DNA from 3 places in the Brenneria rubrifaciens genome. Region 1 is predicted to be linked to each of the others. Evidence: predicted binding sites of a transcription regulator. Region 1 holds the regulator's gene; each other region holds the start of a gene.
The links. The regulator PurR, encoded in region 1, represses purine synthesis genes. The targets are predictions, from matches to a motif close to CANGCAAACGTTTGCNTG.
Positions count from the first base shown of each region.

Region 2: the regulator PurR is predicted to act here: its motif matches at 2,717-2,734, upstream of purT (formate-dependent phosphoribosylglycinamide formyltransferase).
Region 3: the regulator PurR is predicted to act here: its motif matches at 2,060-2,077, upstream of tusA (sulfurtransferase TusA).

Region 1 covers NZ_CP034035.1:1,689,409-1,695,405, reverse strand. Annotated here, with positions in the region: gene EH207_RS07900 (DUF1289 domain-containing protein) at 1-165, opposite strand, end outside; gene gloA (lactoylglutathione lyase) at 487-894, shown strand; gene rnt (ribonuclease T) at 1,050-1,721, shown strand; gene EH207_RS07885 (Grx4 family monothiol glutaredoxin) at 1,755-2,105, opposite strand; gene cydH (cytochrome bd-I oxidase subunit CydH) at 2,412-2,501, opposite strand; gene purR (HTH-type transcriptional repressor PurR) at 2,878-3,909, shown strand; gene cfa (cyclopropane fatty acyl phospholipid synthase) at 4,255-5,406, shown strand; gene EH207_RS07865 (riboflavin synthase subunit alpha) at 5,461-5,997, opposite strand, start outside.
Region 2 covers NZ_CP034035.1:2,073,483-2,079,479, reverse strand. Annotated here, with positions in the region: gene zwf (glucose-6-phosphate dehydrogenase) at 1-731, shown strand, start outside; gene EH207_RS09675 (bifunctional 4-hydroxy-2-oxoglutarate aldolase/2-dehydro-3-deoxy-phosphogluconate aldolase) at 797-1,438, shown strand; gene purT (formate-dependent phosphoribosylglycinamide formyltransferase) at 1,498-2,676, opposite strand; gene EH207_RS09665 (S9 family peptidase) at 2,942-4,984, shown strand; gene EH207_RS09660 (DNA polymerase III subunit theta) at 5,276-5,506, opposite strand; gene ftnA (non-heme ferritin) at 5,833-5,997, shown strand, end outside.
Region 3 covers NZ_CP034035.1:3,822,301-3,828,297, forward strand. Annotated here, with positions in the region: gene EH207_RS17120 (zinc/cadmium/mercury/lead-transporting ATPase) at 1-1,700, shown strand, start outside; gene tusA (sulfurtransferase TusA) at 1,737-1,982, opposite strand; gene EH207_RS17130 (7-cyano-7-deazaguanine/7-aminomethyl-7-deazaguanine transporter) at 2,194-2,871, shown strand; gene EH207_RS17135 (DcrB family lipoprotein) at 2,984-3,550, shown strand; gene EH207_RS17140 (phosphodiester glycosidase family protein) at 4,234-5,397, opposite strand; gene yhjD (inner membrane protein YhjD) at 5,893-5,997, shown strand, end outside.

The DNA.
Region 1 (5,997 bases):
CCGACACAGGCGCAACACTTCCTGTTTTTGCACATCACTCATCCGCCCCCAGTCAAAACGCTCATTGCGGCTGCGAAAACATCCGCGACAATATCCACGATCATCAGACTGACAAACGCCAAGACAAGGGTTTGGGATAGCAAAGAGTTCAAGTTGCTCTGGCACTTAACCTCCTTCTACAACTCTTTTATTGAAGCCTCGTTCGCTTCTGCTGGCAAGCCCCGGCAATCAGTAACGATGAAAATAATCACGTAGTCATTGTTATCTCGAACGTTTTTCCTGCTTCGGCGTCAATGTTTACCAACTGATAGACGCCGCCTACGCGCCTGCCAGCGAATGTTTTAACACATAATTCACTTAACGACATGTTTATCGTCACTTCTCTTTGCGATCGAGGGTTTGGACTCAACTGACCAGCAACGCTATACTTCTTTTCTATTTGTGCTCATTACCCAATAGTAATCACAGTAGTCAATCGAGGAAATTATGCGCTTACTTCACACCATGCTGCGTGTTGGTGATTTACAACGCGCTATCGACTTTTATACCCATGTATTAGGTATGCGTCTGCTGCGTACCAGCGAAAACACCGAATATAAATATACGCTGGCCTTTGTCGGTTATGCCGAGGAGAGTGAAAGCGCGGTCATTGAATTAACCTACAACTGGGGCGTTCAGCAATACGATCAGGGGAACGCCTTCGGCCATATCGCACTGGGTGTCGATGATGTGGCAGCAACCTGCGAGCGCATCCGGCAGGCCGGTGGCAATGTTACTCGTGAAGCGGGCCCGGTCAAAGGCGGCACCACGATTATTGCCTTTGTTGAAGATCCTGATGGCTATAAAATCGAATTGATCGAGGATTCACACGTCGGCCAGGGTATTGGCCGCTAATAGGACGGCGGGTGTCAAAACGGCACCTGCTTTTCTTCCTCTTCGCCCTTTACCGCTGCGACGAGCGCCGTCGCGTCGAATAAACAGGGTGTACTGCATCTCCCGCCAAAATTTGCCATAATGCCCGCTGCATTTTGCTAAAGATTAAGAGAATAATGGCTGATAAAAATGACCTGAACGCCCTGAGTAGCCGTTTCCGTGGGTTTTACCCGGTAGTGGTTGACGTCGAAACCGCTGGGTTCAATGCCAAAACCGACGCCTTGCTGGAAGTTGCTGCAGTAACATTAAAAATGGACACGGATGGGTGGTTGCAGCCGGATGAAACATTACATTTCCATGTCGAGCCCTTTGAAGGCGCCATTCTGGAACCTGCTGCGCTGGCATTCAATGGCATTGATCCCAGCAACCCCTTACGCGGCGCGGTCAGAGAATATGACGCCTTGCATGAAATTTTCAAAGTGGTGCGCAAAGGGATAAAAGATCAGGGTTGCAACCGGGCGATAATCGTCGCGCACAATGCAACATTCGATCATAGTTTTATGATGGCGGCGGCCGAGCGTTGTAGCCTGAAGCGCAACCCATTCCACCCTTTCGCCACCTTCGATACGGCCGCATTAAGCGGGTTGGTGTTGGGGCAGACGGTGTTGGCCAAAGCCTGTATTACCGCCGGTATCGAGTTTGACTCAAGCCAAGCGCACTCGGCGCTCTATGATACTCATCAAACCGCGTTGCTGTTTTGTGAGCTGGTGAATCGCTGGAAACGTCTGGGGGGATGGCCTGTAGTCGTTGATGAGAATGCCTCAGAAGCAGAGTCTAAAGCAAGCTAGGCAAAAAACGGGTGCACGATGCACCCGTTGGTTTTATTCCCGATCTTCCGGCTGAGACTTGTGTTTCTCAGCCGTTTCTTTAATCAGTTGCTGTAATTCGCCACGCTGATACATTTCTATCACTATGTCACAGCCGCCGACCAGTTCCCCATCCACCCACAACTGTGGGAAAGTCGGCCAGTTGGCGTATTTGGGCAATTCGGCGCGAATATCTGGATTCTGTAAGATATCGACATAGGCAAAACGTTCGCCACATGCTGACAACGCCTGTACTGCCTGTGCAGAGAAGCCGCAACTCGGCAATTTAGGAGAACCTTTCATATACAGCAGAATCGGGTTTTCAGCGATCTGACGCTGAATCTTTTCAATTGTCGTTGTCGTCATTCTCTTGCTTCCTCAAACCTTAATAAGATGGCTAACATCAGATGCATTAACCACGGGCCTCTGTCAGATGAGCCATTACAGCGCGATCTATTCAATTATATTGTACCGAGGGCCGTAGCGACAAAAAAACGCCATTTTTTGTGTGGCTTTGTTTTTTGCCACTTAATACAGAGACAAAATAAAGGTCACGTTCTAAGAATTTATCTCTCGCCCCCCTTCTCCCTGTCTGTACTCAGACACGCTTTGAGTCGCCAAAACGCGTTTAAACAGACGCACCGGCGAAACAAGTGAGCAGGTAAGCGCCAATCAGTTCAATACGGCGATAAAGCTGAATACCATGATCATGGCGAGCGCAGCAACGGTTGTCAGTAATGACAATTTAAGATCTGTATCCATAAGTCTCTCCTTTATCTATGACGGCAAATGATGAGAAGAAAGGCGTGTCCTTGATTGGGGATTCAACATCAAACGATAGTTTAAAACCACAACCCGATAACTCTGCCGATTCTTCCATAAGTTGAATGAAAAATCTCGTTCCTATGCCGCACTAATAGTATAAATTACTGCTTCCCCTTTCGTGGCAAATCGGACAAAATCCGCGGCTCAGGGTAGCGCTGCGTCCTGGTCGAAACGTCAACCTTGTTCCCCTCAGGTATAATATTCGGCACTCTCTACTGAATCCGGTTTTTTCGCCGGGAAGAAGAACTTCACACGCAGGCAAACGATTAACACTACCTACGACGGTAACAGGTAAGTCAGGAGTCATTTTTAGATGGCAACGATCAAAGATGTGGCAAAACGAGCGGGCGTTTCCACCACCACCGTATCGCACGTGATTAATAAAACACGTTTCGTCGCCGAAGAAACCAGGGCAGCCGTGAGTGCGGCGATTAAAGAGTTACATTATTCACCCAGCGCTGTCGCCCGCAGTCTAAAAGTCAATCACACCAAGTCCATCGGGCTGTTGGCAACGTCAAGTGAAGCGCCCTATTTTGCCGAGATTATCGAATCGGTGGAAAACAGCTGCTATGCCAAAGGTTATACGCTAATTCTGTGTAATTCACACAACAACCTCGACAAACAGCGCGCCTATCTTTCCATGTTGGCCCAAAAGCGCGTGGACGGCCTGCTGGTAATGTGTGCGGAGTATCCTCCCGCATTACTCACCATGTTGAAAGACTATCGCAGTATTCCGATGGTGGTCATGGATTGGGGACAGGCGCACAGTGATTTTACCGATACCGTCATTGATAATGCCTTTGAAGGCGGCTATATGGCAGGCCGTTACCTCATCCAACGCGGCCACCGGGACATCGGCGCCATTCCCGGCAGTCAGGAGCGTAACACCGGCAGCGGCCGCTATCTGGGGTTTTTGAAGGCACTGAAAGACGCGGATATTCCTGTGCGTGACGCGTGGATCGTTCAGGGCGATTTCGAGCCGGAATCCGGCTATAAAGCAATGCATCAGATTCTGGCGCGGAAGCATCGCCCAACCGCCGTTTTCTGCGGTGGCGACATCATGGCGATGGGCGCGATCTGCGCGGCGGACGAGTTGGGGTTGCGTGTCCCGCAGGATATCTCGGTCATTGGCTACGATAATGTTCGCCATGCCCGCTTTTTCACGCCGGCGCTGACCACGATCCACCAGCCTAAAGAGCGTCTGGGACAATCCGCATTCTCAATGCTGCTCGACCGTATCACCAGCAAACGGGAGGACGCACAGGTTATCGAAGTCCACCCGACGCTGATTGAGCGCCGTTCCGTGGTTGATGGCCCTTTCTGCGATCGCCCTCATCACGCCTGATATCGGATAATGTCTTCTCTCAGGCATCCGCCGTCCTTTCCGTGACACTGCTTCAGCCAATTTATACTTGTCCCCAGGCTGAAGCAGTCATAAACTGAATACGATTTTTACAAAAACTGCATTTTGCTTTCTTCAACTATCCTTAATTTTGCGCGCAAACGGATGCTGCGGAATTTATCTCAATGATGAGTGCCCCTACGTAGCTGCGTACCGGCTTTTCTTCTTCATTTTTCTCTGACGATTCAGAGAATAGGCGATAAGTATTTACCACTGGTATCAAACGTGGGTGAATATTGTCTATGTTTTCCTTGCGGCGCGTTATCGACCCCAAGGTAGGGAGAGGTTATGAGTTCATCATATATAGAGGAACTGGATAGCCATAACGCATCCTGGTTCCACATAGTGCATGAAATGCTGAGTATGGCGGATATCAAAATCAATGGTTCGCGTCCATTTGATATCACAGTGAAAAATCCAGAATTCTTTAAACGCGTGTTGCGCGAAGGCTCATTAGGGCTGGGTGAAAGCTATATGGATGGCTGGTGGGAGTGCGACCAGTTGGATATGTTTTTCCATCGCGTGCTGCTCGCCAAACTTGATAAAAAACTGCCCCGCCACCTGAGAGACATCTTACACATCGCCGCATCTCGTTTGATGAACCTGCAATCCAGGAGACGCGCGTGGATTGTTGGTGAAGAGCACTATGATTTGGGCAACGATCTGTTTTCACTGATGCTCGATCCCTACATGCAGTATTCCTGCGCTTACTGGAAAAAAGCGGCAACGCTGGAGCAGGCACAGGAAGACAAACTGCAAATGATCTGCGAAAAACTCCAGCTCAGACCTGGAATGACGCTGCTGGATATCGGTTGTGGCTGGGGTGGATTGGCGGAATTTGCCGCCCGTCGTTATGGCGTATCCGTTTGCGGCGTGACAATTTCCCGCGAACAGCAAAAGTTGGCTCAGCAGCGCTGCAAAGATCTGGACGTCACCATTCTGCTACAGGATTACCGCGACCTCACCCATGAGTTTGATCGCGTCGTGTCTGTCGGGATGTTTGAACATGTCGGTCCGCGCAATTATGACGCCTATTTTCGCGTCGTCAGTCAGAATCTCAAGCCTGACGGTCTGTTTCTGCTGCACACCATCGGCGCGAATCAAACCAACTCGCAGCTCGATCCCTGGACGGACAAATATATTTTCCCCAATGGCTGTCTTCCTTCCGTGCGTCATATTGCACAGGCCAGCGAGTCCTACTTGGTAATGGAAGACTGGCATAATTTCGGCGCCGATTACGACCGCACATTGATGGCGTGGCATGAGCGCTTCCAGCAAAGCTGGCCTTATCTTGCCTCACGTTATTCCGCACGTTTCCGCCGTATGTTCGGTTACTATCTGAATGCCTGCGCAGGCGCTTTCCGGGCACGGAATCTCCAGCTCTGGCAGATACTTTTCAGTTCAAATGGCGTTGAAGGGGGATTACGCGTTCCGCGCTAGTCCTGTCTGCTGAAAGCCGCCGGAAAGCCCCTCCCAACGGCTGGTGAAATACCGTTACGCTTCGCTGGCGGACACGGGCGTCTGTTGGCTGGCTAACACGCGCTCTACGGTATCCACCACCGCCTGAGTTTGCGGGTCGATTTCAATATTCACGCGATGTCCCAGCCGCTTCTGCCCCAGCGTGGTACGGTTAAGCGTTTCCGGGATCAAATGCACACAAAAACGGCTGCGGGTGACCTCGCCAATCGTCAGGCTGATCCCGTCAATACCGATAAAACCTTTGTGCAGCACATACTTCATCAGCGACTCGTCGGCCAGGCGAAACCAGATCTGGTGATTATTTTCCGATACCAGAATTTTCACCACCTCCGCCGTACAGATAATATGCCCGGACATAACATGTCCGCCGATCTCATCACCTATTTTTGCCGCCCGTTCGACATTGACGCGATCGCCTGCCTTCACTTCGCCAAGGTTGGTCAACCGCAATGTTTCTTTCATCAAATCGAAGCTGACGCAGTCGCCCGCTAGCGATGTCACCGTCAGACAGCAGCCGTTGTGCGCCACTGACGCCCCTGGGACCAACCCCGG
Region 2 (5,997 bases), 380 kb from region 1:
TGTCGCCGCCATCTGATCTGACTACCGATCGTATCCGCGATGAGAAAGTGAAAGTATTGCGTTCGCTGCGTCGTATCGATACTACCAACGTGCATGAAACCACCGTGCGGGGGCAATATACCGCCGGCTTTGTTCGGGGGAATAAAGTACCGGGTTATCTGGAAGAAGAGGGCGCGAATAAAACCAGCTGTACCGAAACCTTTGTCGCGATTCGTGTCGATATTGATGACTGGCGCTGGTCTGGCGTGCCGTTCTATCTGCGTACCGGCAAACGTCTGCCGACGAAATGTTCCGAAGTTGTCGTGTATTTCAAAAACCCGGCGCTGAATCTGTTCCATGATTCCTACCAGCAGTTGCCGCAAAACAAGCTGATTATTCGCTTGCAGCCGGATGAAGGCGTTGAAATCCAGATTCTCAATAAAATCCCTGGGCTGGATCATAAGCATCGCCTGCAAACGGTCAAACTGGATCTGAGTTTCTCTGAAACGTTCAATCAGCAGCATCTGGCGGATGCGTATGAGCGTCTGTTACTGGAATCCATGCGCGGTATTCAGGCCCTGTTTGTGCGCCGTGATGAAGTGGAAGAAGCCTGGAAATGGGTGGACTCAATCATGGACGCCTGGTCGATGGATAATGACGCGCCGAAGCCCTATCAGGCGGGAAGTTGGGGGCCGGTTGCTTCCGTGGCGATGATTACCCGCGACGGGCGCTCCTGGAACGAGTTTGAATAAAATCGGGGTGATCGGGGGTGTATATTATTAACGATGCCTGAGGGCATGGCTGGAGATAACGCTTAATGAAAAACTGGAAAACGAGCGCGGAGCAGATTTTGACAGCGGGTCCGGTTGTTCCTGTTATTGTGGTCAACAAACTGGCGCATGCCGTACCAATGGCAAAGGCGCTGGTTGCGGGTGGCGTTCGCGTTTTGGAGCTGACATTGCGTACCGAGTGCGCGGTAGACGCGATCCGCGCTATCGCAAAAGAAGTGCCTGAAGCCATTGTTGGCGCGGGGACGGTAACCAACCCGCAGCAACTGGCGGCGGTAACCGAAGCCGGCGCGCAATTTGCCATCAGTCCGGGGCTGACCGAACCGTTGCTGAAAGCGGCTAACGAAGGCACGATTCCACTGATCCCCGGTATCAGCACGGTTTCTGAACTGATGCTGGGCATGGACTACGGTTTACGAGAGTTCAAATTCTTCCCGGCGGAAGCTAACGGCGGCGTCAAAGCTTTGCAGGCGATTGCCGGGCCCTTCGCGTCAATTCGTTTCTGCCCGACCGGCGGCATTACGCCGAACAACTATCGCGATTATCTGGCGCTGAAAAGCGTACTGTGCGTAGGAGGCTCCTGGCTGGTGCCGAATGACGCGCTGGAATGCGGCGACTACATGCGCATCACCGAACTGGCCCGCGAAGCGGTTGAAGGCGTGCCAGCGTAATTCCACCAAGCCGATGCGCACAAGCCACCCAGACACGGGTGGCTTTTTTGTGCTATCGCTTAACCGCTGACTTTTACCGCTGCGGCGGTTTTTTTCGCTAATGTCACCGCGTCGTCCGTGGTTTCCGCCGCCGCCAGCGCAACGCCCATGCGACGTTTTCCGCTGATGTCCGGTTTGCCAAACAGACGGATCTGCGTATGAGGCAGTAAGGCGTTTTCCAGCCCCTGATAGCGGACATTGCGACTATCAAGCTCTGGCAGAATCACGGCGGATGCCGCCGCGCCATACTGACGGATCGCGCCGATTGGTAATCCTAAAAAAGCCCGTACGTGTAAAGCGAACTCAGACAGATCCTGTGAGATCATCGTTACCATACCGGTATCGTGAGGGCGAGGGGAGACTTCACTGAAGATCACGTCATCGCCGCAAACGAACAGTTCAACACCGAACAAGCCATAGCCGCCCAACGCTTTGACCACCTGACTGGCAATCGCCTGCGCCCGTTCCTGCGCCAGCGCGCTCATTTGCTGCGGCTGCCATGATTCGCGATAGTCGCCGTCTTCCTGACGATGACCAATCGGCGCGCAGAAATGAACACCGTCAACAGCGTGGATGGTCAGCAGCGTGATCTCGAAATCGAACTTAATCAGCCCTTCGACAATCACCCGGCCACCGCCCGCCCGTCCGCCTTGCTGCGCATACTGCCATGCCTTCTCCAACTGCTGCGGTTTATGAATCAGGCTTTGGCCTTTGCCGGAGGAGCTCATCACAGGTTTGACAATGCAGGGATAGCCAATCTCAGCCACAGCCTGGCGGAAACTCGCTTCACTCTCCGCAAAGCGGTAGGTGGAGGTTGGCACCCCCAGCGTTTCCGCGGCCAGACGGCGAATACCCTCACGGTTCATCGTCAGGCGGGTTGCTTCAGCGCAGGGAACCACATGGTGGCCCTGTTGCTCCAGCGTCACCAGCATATCGGTGGCGATGGCTTCAATTTCCGGCACGATGTAATCTGGACGTTCCGCTTCAATCAGCGTCTTTAATGCTTCACCGTCCAGCATGTTAATGACATGGCTGCGATGCGCAATCTGCATGGCGGGCGCGTCGGCGTAGCGATCAACCGCGATAACTTCAATACCCAGGCGTTGACACTCAATCGCCACTTCTTTGCCTAACTCACCGGAACCGAGCAACATCACGCGTGTGGCATCGGTTCGCAGGGCCGTTCCAATTGTTAACATAACGTCTACCTGATCGGGTTGTAAAAACCGGCGCAGTATAAACGAAAACGTTTGCGTACGCATCACAGTCACTGAACGTGCGGGCTCTGCGGGGCGAACGTCGAACAAGGAGGCGTCTGGCTTGGCATCCCCGGAGAATCATGCCACTCTGCATGAAAGAAAAAGGATGCCTGTGACGGGCTATCCTGCCCGTCACCCTGACCTGATTTATTTCCGAACACATTCTTTCAAAACTGGCCTTTTCAAAAAAGGGGAACCGAACGTAATGAGTGCACCGCAAGCAGAAAAAAGACCCCATCCGCTGACCATTCATGGCGATACGCGCGTTGATAACTATTACTGGCTGCGTGACGACCAGCGAGCCGACCCGCAGGTGCTGAATTATCTTCAGCAGGAGAATCGCTACTGTAACGATGTGATGGCGCCCTACGGCGATCTTAAGCGGGCGCTGTATGACGAGATGGTCAAACGAATACCGTCTGAAGATATGTCAGTGCCTTATGTCCGCAATGGCTATCGCTACCAGAACCGCTATGAGCCGGGCAAAGAGTATCCGATCTATTTGCGTCAGCCGGAACAGGTAACCACCGAGTGGGAAACGTTGCTGGATGGTAATCAGCGGGCGGAGAACCATGAGTTTTACAGTCTGGGGGCGCTGGAAGTCAGCCCGAATAACCAGATTCTGGTGCTGTCTGAGGATTTCCTTTCCCGCCGGCAATATGACATCCGTTTCCGTGACCTGACAACCGGGGAGTGGCTGCCGGATGTGATTGAGAACGTGTCCGCCGGGGCTGAATGGTCTACCGATTCAACCACCCTTTATTATGTGCGCAAGCACCCGCAGACGCTGTTGCCGTATCAGGTTTATCGGCACCGTTTAGGCAGCGATCCTGCAAACGATGCGTTGGTGTACGAAGAATCGGATGATACCTATTACGTCGGCCTGGGAAAAACCACCTCAGAGCGCTACATCATCATTTATCTGAGCAGCACCACCACGACGGAAGCGCTGTTGATCGATGCGGATGAGACGGACGCGGTGCCGCAGGTGTTTATTCCGCGGCGCAAAGATCACGAATATGGCGTCGACCACTACAACGACAGCTTTTATCTGCGCTCTAACCGGGAAGGTAAAAACTTTGGTCTTTATTGTTCGCGGAAGCCCGGCGAAAACGAACTGGAAACAGTGATTGCGCCGCGTGAGCGTCGGGTGCTGGAGGGCTTTGCGCTGTTTCGTGACTGGCTGGTGGTCGAGGAAAGGGAACGTGGCCTGACCAGCCTGCGGCAGATCCATTGGCAAACGCGGGAAGAGAAGGACATTACTTTCAATGATGCCAGCTATGTTACGTGGCTCGCCTATAATCCATCTCCGGAAACAACCTTGCTGCGTTATGGTTACGCCTCAATGACCACGCCGAATACCCTGTATGAGTTGAATATGGATACCGGTCAGCAGAAACGGTTGAAGCAGGCCGAAGTGAAAAACTTTACGCCGGACGACTACCAGAGCGAGCGCCTGTGGGTCAAGGCGAGGGACGGCGTAGAAATTCCGGTATCGCTGGTTTATCGCCGGGAACATTTCAAACCGGGGCGGAATCCGATACTGGTGTACGGCTACGGCGCCTATGGCAGCAGTATGGAGCCCGATTTCAGCGTCAGCCGGTTAAGCCTGTTGGATCGGGGATTTGTCTTCGCGCTGACGCACATTCGAGGCGGTGGCGAGCTGGGGCAGCAGTGGTATGACGATGGGCGGCTGCTGAATAAAATGAATTCGTTCACCGATTTCATTGATGTTTCACAGGCGCTGGCCGGGCAGGGCTATGGCGATCGTCAAAACATGTTCGCGATGGGCGGCAGCGCCGGTGGATTATTGATGGGAGCCGTTGTCAATCTGGCGCCGAATCTGTTTAAAGGCGTGGTGGCACAGGTGCCTTTTGTGGATGTTCTGACGACCATGTTGGATGAATCTATCCCGTTAACGACCGGAGAGTATGAAGAGTGGGGCGATCCAAACGATCGCGCCTATTACGAGTATATTCGGCAATATAGCCCGTACGACTGCGTTACCGCGCAGGCTTACCCCCATATGCTGGTGACCACCGGGCTGCATGATTCGCAGGTTCAGTACTGGGAACCCGCAAAATGGGTGGCCAAGCTGCGTGACATGAAGTCGGATGAGCGATTGTTATTGTTGTATACCGATATGGATGCCGGGCATGGCGGCAAGTCGGGACGCTTTAAACATTATGAGGATATTGCGCTGGAGTATGCGTTTCTGCTGATGGTACTGGGGACGCCCGGCGCTTGATGCTGGATTGTTATCGGGAGTAAACCCGCAGGGAGGCGGGTTTACCGATCGGTATCGTGGGTTTAATTGATGTCGGCCTGTGGTTGACCTTTTTTCGCCTTTTTATCCGCCCGTTTTTCCGCCGCGGTTTTCAAGGGCTTTTTCTTGCTGTTCTTTTTGCTGTCCATTCCTTTACTCATATCTTACCTCGTCTGGTAGTAAAAGGTTGGTTTGCCCACCCATTAACCGCCTGTTTTACCCAATATGCAAGGGAAACGCGGTTTTTATTGCGAGTCTGCTGAGCTGGAAAAATTATTTGGCCTTAGGTTCATAAGGAAGGCGAGAAAACTGCAACGACAACTGACGATAAACGGCAACGCGCTCGCGGAAATAACCGCGCAGATGCTCTGGCTGCTCTTTCTCAATCATTTCAGGAATGACAGGCATATTATAACGTTCTTTGAACGCTACCCCTGACGCCGCTAAATCAACATTGACCTTATCCATTTCTTCTTTGGAAAGTTCTGCCAGATTGTGTCCCATCGCGTTTTCCCCCGATTAACTGTGACGATATGCTGGCGTCACGGTAAAACAGAGCCATGGAAATCGCAAGTTATACCCGTCACCTTTCAATTTGCAGAGGTTAGATATATTGAATGTTTATTTTGATTGATAATAAAAACGGTTATCAATCAAAAACGTTTCTTTATTGAAAATGAAAATAATTATCAATAATAAAAAACAACCAATTGATTTTATTATTGATAATTATTTATTGTTGATTTAATTGATAAGATGTTTTTTATTTTTACGTTTCAAGGCATAATGGCGATCAATTATTTTGCTTGCCAGAAAAATAAGGAATGTCTATGTTAAAAAAAGAAATGACTCAAAAACTGAATGAGCAGCTTAATCTGGAATTTTATTCTGCGAATCTGTATTTACAAATGAGCGCCTGGTGTGGGGATAAAGGTTTTGAGGGCGCTTCTGCATTCCTGAAAGCCCATTCCCAGGAAGAAATGCAGCATATGCAG
Region 3 (5,997 bases), 1.9 Mb from region 1:
TACAGCTTACCCGCTCCAGCACCCCTTTCGCGATTGAAACGCTGATGAGCGTGGCCTCCATCGGGGCTTTACTGATTGGCGCCACAACAGAAGCCACGGTGATTCTGCTGCTCTTTATGCTGGGTGAACGACTGGAATCCTATGCGGCCAACCGTGCGCGGCAAGGCGTCACCGCTTTAATGGCCCTGATCCCTGAAGACGCCATCGTGCTCAGAAACGAGCGGCGCGTTAAGGTGCCGATTGCCAGTCTGTTACCCGGCGATGTGATTGAAATCGCCCCCGGCGGACGACTGCCTGCCGATGCGGAATTGCTGCATGTGGAAGCCAGCTTTGATGAAAGCGCCCTCACCGGCGAATCAATGCCCGTTGAGCGTAGCGCAGGCGAAAAAGTCGCCGCCGGCAGCCTGTGCGTCGATAAAATGGTACAACTGCGCGTCATTTCACAACCGGGCAACAGCGCCATCGATCGCATTCTGCAACTGATTGAGGAAGCCGAAACGCGACGTGCGCCAATCGAACGTTTCCTCGATAGCTTCAGCCGTTATTACACGCCAGCCATTATGTTGCTGTCGTTACTGGTTATTCTGATTCCCCCCCTGCTGATGGGCCAGCCGTGGCAAGAGTGGATTTATCGCGGCCTGACGCTACTGCTGATCGGCTGTCCATGCGCGCTGGTGATTTCCACGCCGGCGGCGATTACCTCCGGTCTGGCGGCGGCAACCCGCCAGGGCGCGCTGATCAAAGGGGGCGCGGCGCTGGAATCGCTGGGAGGAATTCGCACTATCGCCTTTGATAAAACCGGCACGCTGACCGAAGGCAAACCACAGATTACCGATATTTTACCGGCGGTTGGCGTGAGTGAGGCGGCGCTGCTGGCGCGAACCGCGGCAGTGGAGGCCGGCTCACACCACCCGCTGGCGCAGGCGATTGTGCAACACGCCCGCGCCACCAGCGTTTTCCTGCCAATCGCGGCGGATCGCCGCGCCTTAGCCGGCATCGGCGTGGAAGGCACCATCGCGGGTAAGCGAGTTCAGGTTAGCGCCCCCGCCAGACTGCCCGCGGGTACGCTGGCTCCTCTCTGGCAACAGCAGGTTGATACGCTGGAAAGCGCAGGCAAAACGGTGGTTGTCGTACAGGAAGAGGGGCAAGTACAGGGTTTGCTGGCCCTGCGCGACACATTGCGAAATGACGCGCGAAACGCGCTGGCCGCGCTACAAAATATGAACATACGCTGCGTCATGCTCACCGGCGACAACCCGCGTGCCGCCGCCGCAATCGCGGCCGATTTAGGTATCGACTACCGGGCAGGCTTGCTGCCTGCCGACAAAGTGGCCGCCGTGAGTGAGCTTAATCAGCAGCATCCGGTCGCCATGGTCGGCGATGGCATCAACGACGCGCCCGCCATGAAAGCCTCAACCATCGGCATTGCGATGGGAAGCGGCACCGATGTCGCGCTGGAAACCGCGGACGCCGCCCTGACGCACAGCCGTCTGGGAGGATTAGCCAGCATGATCCGGCTGTCGCGCGCAACGCACCGGAATATTCGTCAGAATATTACCATCGCGCTGGGGCTGAAAGCGGTTTTCCTGATCACCAGCATATTGGGGATCACCGGGCTGTGGCTGGCGGTATTGGCGGATTCCGGCGCCACGGCGCTGGTCACCGCCAACGCGTTGCGGCTGCTTAAAAAACAGGATTGACGCATTTCAACGCCCTGTCATGCAGGGCGTTGTCGCTTAACCCTTTTTGCGCAGCAAGTAACGGTAGGGAAGCTGTTCGGTCATTTGCGCCAGCAGATCATGCTCCATATAGCGGCAGAAACCGGGAATATCACGGGTGGTCGCGGGATCGTCTGCGATCACCAACAGCGTTTGTCCAGACGCCATCTGGCGTACCGTCTTGCGCATCATCATCACCGGTTCGGGACAGCGCAGTCCCTGAACATCAAGGGTTTTATCAGGATTGGCGAATAGGTCGGTCATCAACGTTCTCTGTGGCAGGGTGGCAGGCAGTCATAAAAAACCGCTTTAGTTTACGCCGGAGATTCTGTGACGCAAGCCACGACAACGTTTGCGTAAAAAGCAACCATTGCATTACCAAAGCGGTTGCGTATTATGCCGCCGTATCGCCGGAAAAAACGGCGCAGGATGATTTCTTGGGTTCCCTAACCCCAATAACCAAAAAGGTCACATTATGTATCGTTTTACTCCCCGGCAGCAGCTTAGCGCGCTGATCTGGCTATCGTTGTTTCACATTCTGATTATTACTTCCAGTAACTACCTGGTACAGCTTCCGGTATCAATCTTCGGTTTCCATACCACCTGGGGCGCGTTTACCTTCCCGTTTATCTTTCTGGCGACCGATCTGACGGTGCGGATTTTTGGTGCGCCGCTGGCGCGTCGTATCATCTTGACCGTTATGGTGCCCGCGCTGGTGATTTCCTATTTTATTTCCGCGCTGTTCTATCAGGGGACATGGCAAGGGTTCGGTTCGCTGAGCCAGGTTAATATCGTGGTTGCCCGCATTGCCTGCGCCAGCTTTATGGCTTACGTTCTGGGTCAGATTCTGGATGTTCACGTGTTTAACCGGCTGCGCCAGCGTAATGCCTGGTGGGTCGCGCCGGCGGTTTCAACCGTATTCGGCAATCTCAGCGATACGCTGGCCTTTTTCTTTATTGCGTTCTATCGCAGTAGCGATCCTTTCATGGCGTCGAACTGGGTCGAGATAGCGCTGGTGGATTACACATTCAAGCTGTTGATTAGCCTGACCTTCTTCGTACCGATGTATGGTGTGATGCTAAATAGGGTGTTGAAATACCTGAGTGAACAGCAAGATACGGCGTCCTGTCAGTCGGTTAAAGGCCACAGCTAACAGAATCCGCCGCCGAGTGTTGCCGATATTGGCGGTAAAATGCTTGTTTATGCCGTCTGAATAGGGTGCCATACTGTGCTCACCTGTTAAAAAAATACTGAGAAAGGGACCTATGTCTAACTTAGTAAAATACTTCGGTGTCAGCCTGTTGGTGACCGTGCTGGCGGCCTGTGATGGCAAAACGGACGATGCGGCAAACGCGCCCGAACAAGATAAACCGGCGGCGGAAGCCTCCGCGAATCAGACGGTTGAACTGCTGTCAGGGAAAATCTCGTTTACGCTGCCGGCCGACATGCAGGATCAAAGCGGTAAATTAGGGACGCAGGCAAACAATATGCATGTGTACGCCAACGGTAACGGACAAAAAGCGGTGATCGTGATCCTGGGCGACAAAACCACGGAGGCGCTGTCCGTACTGACGCAACGCCTGGAAGATCAACAGCGAACCCGTGATGCCAACCTTCAGGTTGTAACCAATAAAACCATCGAGGTTGACGGGCAGAAACTGCAACAATTAGACAGTATCATCACCAGCAGCGGACAGCAGGCCTATTCCTCGGTGGTGCTGGGCAAAGTGGACAACCATCTGCTGACCTTACAGATCACCCTGCCCGCAGACAATCAACAGCAGGCACAGACTACAGCGGAAAACATCATTCACACGCTGAAGCTGAAATAAATACCCCGCCTGCCGCAAAGATATAACGTCATCTGCCGACTGTCTTTTTTATGGCGGGCATTCTGCCCGCCCCCCTGCGACCGTCATTGCGTGGCGTTGAAAACGCGCCTGCGATTGATGACGTTCGATCGTTTAATGCCGCATTTTTTCCGGCTAGACGACCAAAGGTCATGGCGATACTGCAAGCCCGACGGCGCCGTGTACGCCGCCAACGGTTTCCCCCGCCCCCTATGCGCATGGGATGACGACACAATGGCTAAGGGGACAATGGCAGGTGAGAATTGAACAGTATTTTTTTGAGTTATGCGTGCTTGACGTCATTTCAACACAAAAAGTAGGGAATTAAACGTGAGTCCACTCTCACCGTGCTCACCCGAAACAAGCACTACGGCTTGGTTTTATCAGAAAACAGAGGGGGTTGGCAGAATAATGCGTTACATTTCAACATGCTTAGGCGTGTCTCAGAAAACGGTAAATAACCTACATTAAGCCGATTGCAACGACCTCAAGAAAATCCGCAAACCGAAGATGACCGACAGCATGATCGAATAAGCTAAGAGGCGACGAACGCTTAACCGTTTTCTGAGACGTCACCAATCGGCGTCATTGAGATGAAAATAGCAGACCCACTAAATCCGGGGCAGACTCACCAAGGAAGATCAGCGCATTGACTGATAGCTGCATCATTTTTCGTCCTGTGGCGCCTGATCGATCGAAATATGACCGCTTCGGCCCTCCGTTGGACCCGCTTCTTGCCGCTGAAATGCTGGTGTCGAAACGATGACGTTGGGTGTTGGCCGGATGGAATCGCCCGAAATACCTCCGCGACCATGTGCAAGCGTCGTTACGCCATTCCCGTCTAGTATGCCAAGATACGTCGAGCCGCCTCCATCCAAAGCGAGCGTAGACGCATTGCCTCTGGCCCCACTCGAATGAGCATGGCCTTGAGCGGAGTCTGCGCCGATCTGAGTAAGCTTTTGCCAGACTGCCATGGCGACACCATTTTTCCGGCTTCCTCCCGCGGTTAAGGCATGCATGACGACATCACCGCCCGATCCCTTTTTGGATGGGTTAACGCTAATCGCCGATCGTTCGATCGGGTCGCCAGATGGCGTCATGGACCCGCCATATTTGTTAAGTTCGTTTTCATTTTTTCCGTCTGGCCGATATATAAATTTTTTGTCTCCGAAGGGCACCGCCTCCTGCTTTCCGTTTCGGGCTAACAGCGGTCCACTGCACAGACTGGTCTTGCCATCAATCATGATTTGTCCATAGTACGGCTTCCAGAGCCGGGAGATCGGTTGATGATCCCCTCGGTGAGAGGTTGGGCCGATCGTCGCGCCAATGTTGGTGATGTGCTTTCCATCGTCACCTATCAAGCCTGGCTTGTGGATAAAATACCCGCCGTTGACAATTGCCGTCGGGGCGGGCGTGTTTTTGGATAACGCTTCGGGGCGCTCCGGTAAAGCTCCTTCTTTGGTGCCAATCACACGTGTCGCCGAGGCGCCGCCTACAACGGTCAGACGGGTATACTCAGAATGCGGATTCATAAGGTTTTGCATGCGTGCAAACGGCGTGTTATCGCCCGCGATAGTTGCTTCACCTTGCTTTAACGGTTTTATCGTGGTCTTGATTATTCCCGGTGCAACTGATTGCACACGAACCTGTTCGCGAACGCGCTCCCCATAAGTAATTGCCTGAGTGGACGCAGATGCGAAGCTGAGTGACTCGGTCGGCTGATGAGGAGGATCGTTTGAGGCCACCGTAACTCGGTCGGCACTCTTTGATGATGAAGGTGAAGCAGAGGGGTTATTGGCGTGTGGGGGAATAGTACTGTTTACTTTCATACGAGTTCTCTAAGTAAAGGTTTGGTTTTCGTAACGGGAAGCTCCTTGTGACACGAAAACCTACGTTAAGGTTTTCCATAATGAACCGTATTTAAATGTAAAACCGGCAAGTTTAGTTCCCTTGCCTGGTTCAAAATTAATTGGTTTACAATGACTAATACCTGTGATTGGGGTATTCCTACGCGTTGTCGCTAAGCCTGCTTCCCAGCGCAAGCTTAGCGTGATTTACTTTCAGTTTTCCGAGGCGCCCCCTTCAAGCCCGCGATTTGGCAGATTGCGCGTGAACTACGCCGTTCATCCGAAACCGAACCGTTTTGTGATTTCATTTCATCTTTGCAAGGAGGCGTAAAGTTGCAACGGCCCGCAAGGCGCGCAGCCACAGCACAAGCAACTTGAACAGGAGAGCGGCAAACCTTGAAAGCAGGGCATTCTCATAATGTTGGTTATAATCAAATCTGTTCTCTATCACCCAAACCTGACCGCAGGAGAAGTTCGATGCCCGAACCGGCAGACTCGGATCGTCATTCACCACCGGCCCACCCCACCCATAAAGAGTGCGGCGGCTCAAAAAAGCCGCGCTCTGTTTTAACCCGGACCAAA